One region of the Labrys sp. (in: a-proteobacteria) genome, then DNA from elsewhere that is predicted to be linked to it. Evidence: predicted binding sites of a transcription regulator. Region 1 holds the regulator's gene; each other region holds the start of a gene.
What was found. The regulator PhoB, encoded in region 1, activates phosphate uptake and scavenging genes when phosphate is short. The targets are predictions, from matches to a motif close to TGTCATNNANCTGTCAT.
Positions count from the first base shown of each region.

Region 2: a site for PhoB is predicted at 974-990, ahead of QM672_RS10590 (alkaline phosphatase D family protein). Genes of this name have one in related genera too.
Region 3: a site for PhoB is predicted at 1,026-1,042, ahead of QM672_RS20040 (YdcH family protein). Genes of this name have one in related genera too.
Region 4: a site for PhoB is predicted at 876-892, ahead of QM672_RS11945 (acetoacetate decarboxylase). Genes of this name have one in related genera too.

Region 1 is NZ_JASGFM010000055.1:22,294-24,494, reverse strand. Features, by position in the region: gene phoU (phosphate signaling complex protein PhoU) at 1-393, shown strand, start outside; gene phoB (phosphate regulon transcriptional regulator PhoB) at 407-1,108, shown strand; gene QM672_RS29855 (RNA polymerase sigma factor) at 1,257-2,201, opposite strand, start outside.
Region 2 is NZ_JASGFM010000008.1:154,490-156,690, forward strand. Features, by position in the region: gene QM672_RS10585 (hypothetical protein) at 1-839, opposite strand, end outside; gene QM672_RS10590 (alkaline phosphatase D family protein) at 1,034-2,201, shown strand, end outside.
Region 3 is NZ_JASGFM010000023.1:93,703-95,903, forward strand. Features, by position in the region: gene QM672_RS20035 (DUF6600 domain-containing protein) at 1-660, opposite strand, end outside; gene QM672_RS20040 (YdcH family protein) at 833-1,012, opposite strand; gene QM672_RS20045 (YdcH family protein) at 1,380-1,604, shown strand; gene gcvA (transcriptional regulator GcvA) at 1,684-2,201, opposite strand, start outside.
Region 4 is NZ_JASGFM010000010.1:120,219-122,419, reverse strand. Features, by position in the region: gene QM672_RS11950 (3-hydroxybutyrate dehydrogenase) at 15-803, opposite strand; gene QM672_RS11945 (acetoacetate decarboxylase) at 1,083-1,826, shown strand; gene QM672_RS11940 (patatin-like phospholipase family protein) at 1,956-2,201, shown strand, end outside.

The sequences.
Region 1 (2,201 bases):
GCCATCCACAGTCACGCCCAGCCGGCCCAGCTCTTCGGCGGTTTCGACCACATGGCCGACCTGGTACTCGAGCAGCTCAAGCAGGTGCTCGACGCCTTCGCCCAACGCAATGTCGAGGAAGCCCTCTCGGTCTGGCGCTCGGACGGCGAGATCGATGCGATGTATACCTCGCTGTTCCGCGAATTGCTGACCTACATGATGGAAGATCCGCGCAATATCGGCTTCTGCACCCATCTGCTGTTCTGCGCCAAGAACATCGAGCGCATCGGTGACCACGCCACCAACATCGCCGAGACGGTCCACTATCTCGTGACCGGTGAATCGCCGGCCGGAGAGCGGCCCAAGGCGGACAACAGCACCGATCTCGTCGACCTTCCTGTGCCGGCTAAATAACAAGGGATAGGCCATGCCTCCCAAGGTTCTGATCGTCGAGGACGAAGAAGCGCTGACCCTGCTGCTGCGCTACAATCTCGAAGCCGAAGGCTATGAGGTGGATAGCGTCGCACGCGGAGACGACGCCGAGATCCGCCTGCGCGAAAGCGTGCCGGACCTGGTTCTGCTCGACTGGATGTTGCCGGGCCTGTCCGGCATCGAATTGTGCCGGCGCATTCGCATGCGGCCGGAAACCGAGCGCCTGCCGGTAATCATGCTCACGGCGCGCGGCGAGGAAACCGAGCGCGTGCGGGGTCTGGCCACCGGCGCCGACGACTATGTCGTCAAGCCCTTCTCCGTGCCCGAGCTCTCGGCGCGCGTGCGTGCCCTGCTGCGCCGGGCCAAGCCCGATCACGTCGCCTCCCTTCTCAAGGCCGGCGACATCTCCCTCGACCGCGAGACCAAGCGCGTCCATCGCGGCAATCGCGAGATCCGCCTCGGCCCGACCGAATTTCGCCTGCTCGAATTCCTGATGCAGGCACCGGGACGCGTCTTCGCGCGCGAGCAGTTGCTCGACAGCGTCTGGGGCCGCGACGTCTATATCGACGAGCGCACGGTCGACGTGCATGTCGGCCGCCTGCGCAAGGCGATGAACCGCACGCGCGAGATCGATCCGATCCGCACCGTGCGCGGTGCCGGCTATTCCTTCGACGAGACCTTCGCCAAGCAATCCTGAGCGCGTTTCGCGGGCATTGCCCGCTCGCTCCGCTTCGCCAAGGCTGCGTTGCGCCCTCACCACGCTCCTACGGGGAGAGGGTTAGGGGGTGCGCGACGTAGAGAGCAAGAGCGGGCGACGATATCCGCCCTCCTCCCTCGCTGCGCAGTCACGCCGCCAAATCCGCCAGGCGTGCCTGCAGATAGCGGCGGATGGCCGGATCGCTCTCCAGGCCGATCGCCCGCAAATAGGCATTGCGGGCCTCCTCCGGTCTGGCGGCCCGCACCAGCAAGTCCGCACGCGCGGCCCAATAGGGCTGGTAATCGACGATGCGTCCGTCACCGGCGACCTCGTCAAGTGCAGCCAGACCAGCCTGCGGCCCCATGAGGCGGGCGAGCGCCACGGCCCGGTTGATGGCGGCCACTGGAGAAGCTGTCAGTAGAACCAGGGCTTCATACAATGTGACGATCGCGGCCCAGTCCGTCGTCGCGCAGATGCGTCGATGGGCATGGGCCGATTGCAGCGCGGCTTCCAGCTGATAGCGGCCGATCTGGCGGACCTGGCCGGCCCGGGCAAGCAAGGCCTCGGCCTCCTCGATCAGCCCCGCATCCCAGAGCGCGGTGTCCTGCTGCTCCAGCGGAATATAATCGCCATCCTGGCCGCGGCGCGCCGCCCGCCGCGCTTCGGCGTGCAGCATCAGGGCCAGCAGTCCGAGCACTTCGGGCTCGCCGGGCAGGAGCGAGGCCAGCAGCCGGCCGAGCCAGATCCCCTCCGTCGACAGATTGCGCTCGCGGGCATGAGCCCCTTCCGGATCGGCCCAGCCTTCGGCATAGACGGCATAAACGGCCTCCAGCACCGCGTCGAGACGGCCGGGCAACTCGTCGGGCTCCGGGATGCGGAAAGGGATGCCGGCTTGCTTGATCTTGGCCTTGGCCCGTACCAGTCTCTGGCTCATCGCCACGGGCGAGACCAGGAAGGCGCTGGCGATCGCGCCGGCATCGAACCCCAATATCACCTGCAGGATCAGGGGAGCACGTACGGTGGCATCGAGGGAGGGATGGGCGCAGGCGAACATCAGGCGCAGGCGCTCATCGGGCACGGCATGCCGCTCGCC
Region 2 (2,201 bases), on a different contig from region 1:
ATGACGCCCTTGGCGAGCGCCTCAATCTCCGCGCGCGTTGCAGTGCCAGGCCCGCGGAGAAACCGATCGGATAGAAAAGCAAAGGCTGTCGTCAATCCAGTCTTCCTCAGGCCCGAAACGGAAAAATCGTGACGAATTCCGTCGACTTTGGTGGTCATCTCCGGTTTCGGCAGCGACGTCGGCAAGGCATCGCCAATCCTGGCGCCGAAGGTTTCGACAAAACTCGATACCTCATAGGATATCCGGCCATCGATGTTGCCGTCCGCCACCGCCGTGCCGGCCAACTTGAGACTGATGAGCCCTGTCTTGCCCTCCCCTCCAAAGACACCGACGGAGTTGGAGGCGGTGCTGCTTTCGCATTGAAGATTGCCCTCCGAAACCAGGAAGGCATCCAGATCGAGCAAGCCTTCACCGGAACAGTTCACCAAGCGACGCGATCCTTCTTCGCTGAAAAACAAGGCTGGGTTCCTGTAAGTCAGCTCGAGTGTGGATTTGGGAAGTTCGAAGGCAAAGCGTCGCTCTCCCTTCGGCGTGAGCCGGAGGGTGAAAGGCTTCAGGCTGAATGTCATCCCATCGCCGGGCAGGCCGAGCTTGGCACTACCGATGGCGAGTGCGAGATCGTAGCCCTCGCCATCGGGCTTCACGCTGATGACGCCCTTGTCGATCCAGACCTTGCCGAGATTGCGGCCCAAGGCGTCGGTGATCTCCCTGGCACCGCCATCTGTCGCAGGCCCGGCGACGGCCGGCTTCCCCGGCAAACCGATGGCCAGCATCATACCGGCTAGCAGGGTCGTTCTAACGGTCTTGTGCCAAACGCCGAAACAGCTCGAAGCAACCATCGATTCCTCGACTAACTGGACGAATGCCGACCTTTCCTATGCCACATCACCGGCCGCCTGACTCATGAATCCGTCTGGTGAAAGCGTGGGAACGTTCGATGCCGACAACCCTCTTTATAATTCCTCCAACCATTTGACATGCCACTGTCATGTCGATGGCCAAGAAGGAGCGCATTTCAAGCTGGAGAGTCGCCATGCGCTTCATCGAAAGACCTCTGTCACGCCGCCGCTTCCTTACCGCAACCGCCTCAACCGGCCTGCTCGGGGCCACGGGTACGTTCGCCATGCCGGGCCTGTCCCGCGCCGCCGACCGCCCCGAAGTTACGGCCGGCCTGCAGTCGGGCGACGTCGCCGGCAACAGGGCCGTGCTGTGGTCGCGCACGGACCGCCCAGCCAATGCGATCTTCGAATGGTCGACGACCGAGAGCTTCAAGACGGTGAACCGGCTGCCGACGGTGACCGCCTCGCCCGAGACCGACTACACCGTGAAGATCCTGGCCGAAGGCCTGCCGGCCGATCAGGAGATCTTCTACCGCGTGCGCTTCCAGGATCTCGCCCATACCAGCGTCGAGAGCGAAGTGGTCACTGGGCACCTGCGTTCGGCCCCGGCCGGACTGCGTGACGTCTCCTTCGTCTGGTCCGGCGACACGGCCGGCCAGGGCTGGGGCATCGATGCCGACCGCGGCGGCATGAAGATCTATTCGGCCATGCTCAAGCACAATCCGGATTTCTTCATCCATTCGGGCGACAACATCTATGCCGACGGCGTGATCAAGCCCGAGGTGAAGCTGCCGGACGGCACCGTCTGGAAGAACATCGTCACGCCGGAAAAGTCCAAGGTCGCCGAGACTCTCGACGAATATCGCGGACAGTACAAATACAACCTCATGGACAAGAACTTCCGCGCTCTCTACCAGCAGGTTCCGGTCATCACCCAGTGGGACGACCATGAGGTGACCAACAACTGGTCGTCCTCCAAGGACCTGCTCAGCGACGATCGCTACAAGGAAAAGTCGATTGCGGCCCTGGCGGCGCGCGCCGCACAGGCCTTCCACGAATATATGCCGATCGCCACCACGCTGGCCGAGCCGCGCCGGGTCTATCGCAAGATCCCATACGGCCCGCTGCTCGACGTCTTCATGCTCGACATGCGTACCTATCGCGGCCCGAACGGCGCCAATCTGCAGACCACCGAAGGCGGGGAAGCGGCCTTCCTCGGCGCCGAGCAGCTTGCCTGGCTCAAGCGTGAGCTCGCCAACTCCAAGGCGACCTGGAAGGTGATCGCCGCCGACATGCCGCTGGCTCTGGTGGTGTGGGACAAGGCCGAACAGAAGAAGGGCTTCGAGGCCGTCTCGAACAACG
Region 3 (2,201 bases), on a different contig from region 1:
GACGATGAGGGTCGGCGGCGGCAGCACGAACACGGCGATGCCCCGTACGATCTTGAAACGCGTCACCGGGGTCGAGCCGGCGAAAGTGCCGGCTGGCGCGGCGGAAGGCCCGTCGTCGCAGCGATTGCCGAGCTTGACCGTCTCGATGAAGGTCCATTGCCTGTCGACGTTGAAATTGGCGAGGCTGATCTCCTGCTGGTCGCTTGCAGGTGGTGTCGGCGCCCAGCCGGTCCAGTCACCACCGCTGCGCCAGATCACCCAGGCGGGGCTCCACTGCGTGCCGGGCACCCAGACCCAGCCATTGCTGCCGTCCGAGGCCCAGCGTCCATAGTGATGGACAATCTTGCCCCAGACGGAGGGATCGTCATACGTCCAGCCGTAAGTGCGGTCATAGACCCAGCGGCAGGCTGGATAGGGATGCCAGCCGGCGGGGACCACCGAGGGTTTCCAGACTTCGCCGTAGCGTTCGGAATAGATGTATTGGCCGTAGCCCGACAACACGGCCTTGAATTCGTCGAGGCTGGGCGCCTGCGCCTGGATGGCGGCGACGGGCGCAGCCCGGGCCGGGTCGGTCAGAGCGCCGGGAGCGGGCAGGACGGCGCACGCCAGCAGGAAAGAAGAAACGAGGCCAAGCCCCCAATGCCGACTCGTGCTGGCCATAGCAAACCCCTCCATGGGTTATTGCTTCGATCGCAGCCGATCCTGAACCTGTCTGGGGGAGACGTCCGTATCAATTGGCACGTGGATCAACTGAGATCCGGCCACAAAATGAAACCGCCGGTACCGGATGATGCTCCGGTCCGGCGGTCAACATACACCAGCGGTGACTGGTTCAGTGCAGCCTCTCGGCGCTCTTCAATCTTGCAATTTCGTCTTTGAGAAGGAGTTTCTTACGCTTCAGCTCTGCGATTTTGAGGTCATCCGAGGAGGGATGAGCCAGTGCGATGGTGAGTTCTGTTTCAAGAGCGTGATGTTTGCGCTCCAGTTCGACCAAATGCGACTGCACAGGCATTAACGGCTCCTTGTGTCACAGTTCCGACATTCAACGTTCTCACGAAAAGGCGCGCATGTCGAAGGAAAATCGCGGATTCCGACGTTGAATCGATTGTGCAAAGCAACAATAAATTTAGTCAGAACAATAGCTTACCGCACGGTAATGCAGTGTGGCCGGGCCAAAAAGAATGCTGGATCAAAGGCCTAGGAAGGGCTTGTGAAAGTTGTCCGGCAAGCTTCGCCAAACGGGTGTAAATAGATGGCGATATCTTGCCGCAGCGCTTGCGGGCGAGGAATCGGCTCGGCATAGTTCGGCACCGTGCCCGGATGGGCATGGAGCGGCAGAATGGTCGAAATACCGAAGCTGCCATTCGGAATGGAAGGGTATGGGCTTGTCAAATCCGCTCACCGAGGAGGAGGAAGCCGCGATGGTTGCGGAGCTGGGGCAGCTTCGCCAGGAACACCGCGATCTCGATGCCGCGATTGCCGCTCTGGAACAGGTGGGAACGCCCGACCGTCTGCAGCTTCAGCGCCTGAAGAAGCGCAAGCTCCATCTCAAGGACCGCATGTCCCTGCTCGAGGACCTGCTGACGCCGGACATCATCGCCTGACGCTTGATCGCCTGACGCTTGTGATCGTCGGGCATGGCCTCGGCGTGGCTTCGACGGGGATGGAAGGCGATCCGGACGATCAAACCGCCTTGCCGCTGGCGATTTCGGCGAGCACCCAGTCCCGGAACGCCTTGATCATCGGCTTGTCCGCCTTGGCCCTCGGCGCCACCAGGTGATAGGCGAATTCCGGCGCGATCTTCAAAGACAGATCGAAGGGGCGTACCAGCCGGCCCGCAGCCAGGTCGTCGCCCACAAGGCTGGTATTGCCGAGCGCTACGCCCTGGCCGTCCACGGCCGCCTGCAGGGTCATGATCGACTGGCTGAAATGCAGGCCGCGCGTGGGATCGGGCTTGTCCGCCTTGGCGGCCATCAGCCACATGCGCCAGTCCGGCCACATCGAATCCTGACTGTGCCAGTCGAGATGGATCAGGGTGAAATATTGCAGATCGTCGGGTTCCCGCAGGGGCACGGGCCCGTGCAGAAGCTGGGGGCTGCAGATCGGAAAGACGTCCTCGACGAACAGGCGATCCGAGCGCAGGCCGGCATAGGCGCCGCGGCCGAAGCGGATGGCGACGTCGATTTCCTGGCGGCTGAAAT
Region 4 (2,201 bases), on a different contig from region 1:
GGGATGATCTCGCATCATTGCGCCGTCCAGCCCCCGTCGACCGGCAGGGTGGTGCCGGTGATCTGCCTGGCGGCATCACTGCACAGGAAAACCGCGACGGCCGCGATTTCGTCGACCGTGACGAACTCCTTGGTCGGCTGCGCCGCCAGCAGCACATCGTGCTTGACCTGTTCCTCGGTCAGTCCGCGCGCTTTCATCGTATCGGGAATCTGCTTTTCCACCAGCGGCGTCCAGACATAGCCGGGCGCGATGGCATTGGCCGTGATGCCGTGCTCGGCAACCTCGAGGGCCACCGTCTTGATCAGGCCGGTAACGCCGTGCTTGGCGGCGACATAGGCAGACTTGAACGGCGAGGCCACGAGCGCATGCGCCGAAGACGTATTGAGGATGCGGCCCCATCTGCGCTGCTTCATGCCGGGAAGCGCTGCCTTGATGGCATAGAAGGAAGCGATCAGGTTGATGCGGGTGATGGCTTCCCACTTGTCGTCCGGAAACTCGTCGATCGGGGCGACGTGCTGGATGCCCGCATTGTTGACCAGGATGTCCAGAGTGCCGAAAGCCTCCTCGGCCTCGTGGATCATGGCGGTGATCTCGGCCCCAACCATCATGTTCGCGCCGCTGTAGCGGCACTTCACGCCAAAATCCTTTTCGATGCCGGCCCGTTCGCGCTCGATGGCATCGGCGTCGCCGAAACCGTTGATGGTGACGTTGGCCCCTTCGGCCGCCAGGGCTCGGGCAACAGCGAGGCCGATGCCGCTGGTCGAGCCGGTGACCAGGGCATTGCGGGAGGAGAGTTGGGCCATGTTCATCTCGTCAGGCAGGAGGTGGGAAGGTGCGGCGGACAGGACCGCCGGCCCGGAAGCTGGCATGGCCAGATGTCGCCCTTATTACACCGGCCTTCGGCTCCCAGAGCGCCTTGCAACGAGACGGGATCACCCAGAATCGCAAAGACGCTCGGGGACGATGAGTGGGGGCGAACAGGCGTTCAGGCATGAACGCGCTTTGCTCCAGCGGACATGGACCTGTCATGCTGCCATGCAACATAGGCCGAGATCCTCCCCGCTTTTCATGAAGGACATCCCGTGGATCAAGCCGAAGTCGTCAAGCGCGCCTATGCGATGCCGCTGACCAATCCCTCCTTCCCGCCTGGCCCCTACCGCTTCTTCGACCGCGAATACATCATCATCACCTACCGCACGACGCGCGAGGCGCTGGAAGCGGCGGTGCCCGCCCCGCTCGAGATCGACGAGCCGCTGGTGAAATACGAATTCATCCGCATGCCCGATTCGACCGGCTTCGGCGATTACACCGAGACCGGGCAGGTCATTCCGGTGCGATTCAAGGGCCAGCACGGCGCCTATGTCCATTCGATGTATCTGGACGACGATGCCCCCATCGCCGGTGGCCGCGAATTGTGGGGCTTTCCCAAGAAGCTGGCGACACCCAAGATCGTGCATGAGGGCGAAGTCATCGTCGGCACGCTTCATTACGGCAGCGTGCTCTGCGCCACCGGGACCATGGGCTACAAGCATCGCCTCGCCGACCGGCAGGCCGTGCTGGACTCGCTCGGCGCGCCCAACTTCCTCATCAAGATCATCCCGCATGTCGACGGGTCGCCGCGGATCTGCGAACTCGTGCGCTATCACCTCACCGACGTGACGCTCAAGGAAGCCTGGACGGCCCCGGCCGCGCTGGAACTGCACGCCCATGTCATGGCCGATGTCAGCCGCCTGCCGGTGCTGGAGGTCGTCTCGGCCGTGCATTTCGTCGCCGACCTCACGCTCGGGCTCGGCGAGGTGGTGCACGACTATCTCGCCGCCCGCTGACCCCGCCTAGAGCAAAGCGCGTTCAAGCGTGAACGCTTTTTTACTCTAAGTCTTTGGTTCAACGCGTCTTTGCGATTCTTGGTGATTCCACCAAATCGCAAAACGCCATGCCTGACCGGAGTTTCCACCGTGCTCGAACGCAATAGAGACAAGGCCGCGCGCGCCACCATCGAGGAGATCTCGGCACAATATGATCGCATCGCCCTGGTGTTCCAGGGCGGCGGCGCGCTTGGTGCCTACCAGGCCGGCGTCTACGAGGCGCTGGCCAATGCCGGCTGCGAACCGAATTGGCTTTCGGGTGTGTCCATCGGCGCTATCAACGCCTCCATCATCGCCGGCAACGAGCCACGCCACCGGCTGCAGCGGCTGGAGCAG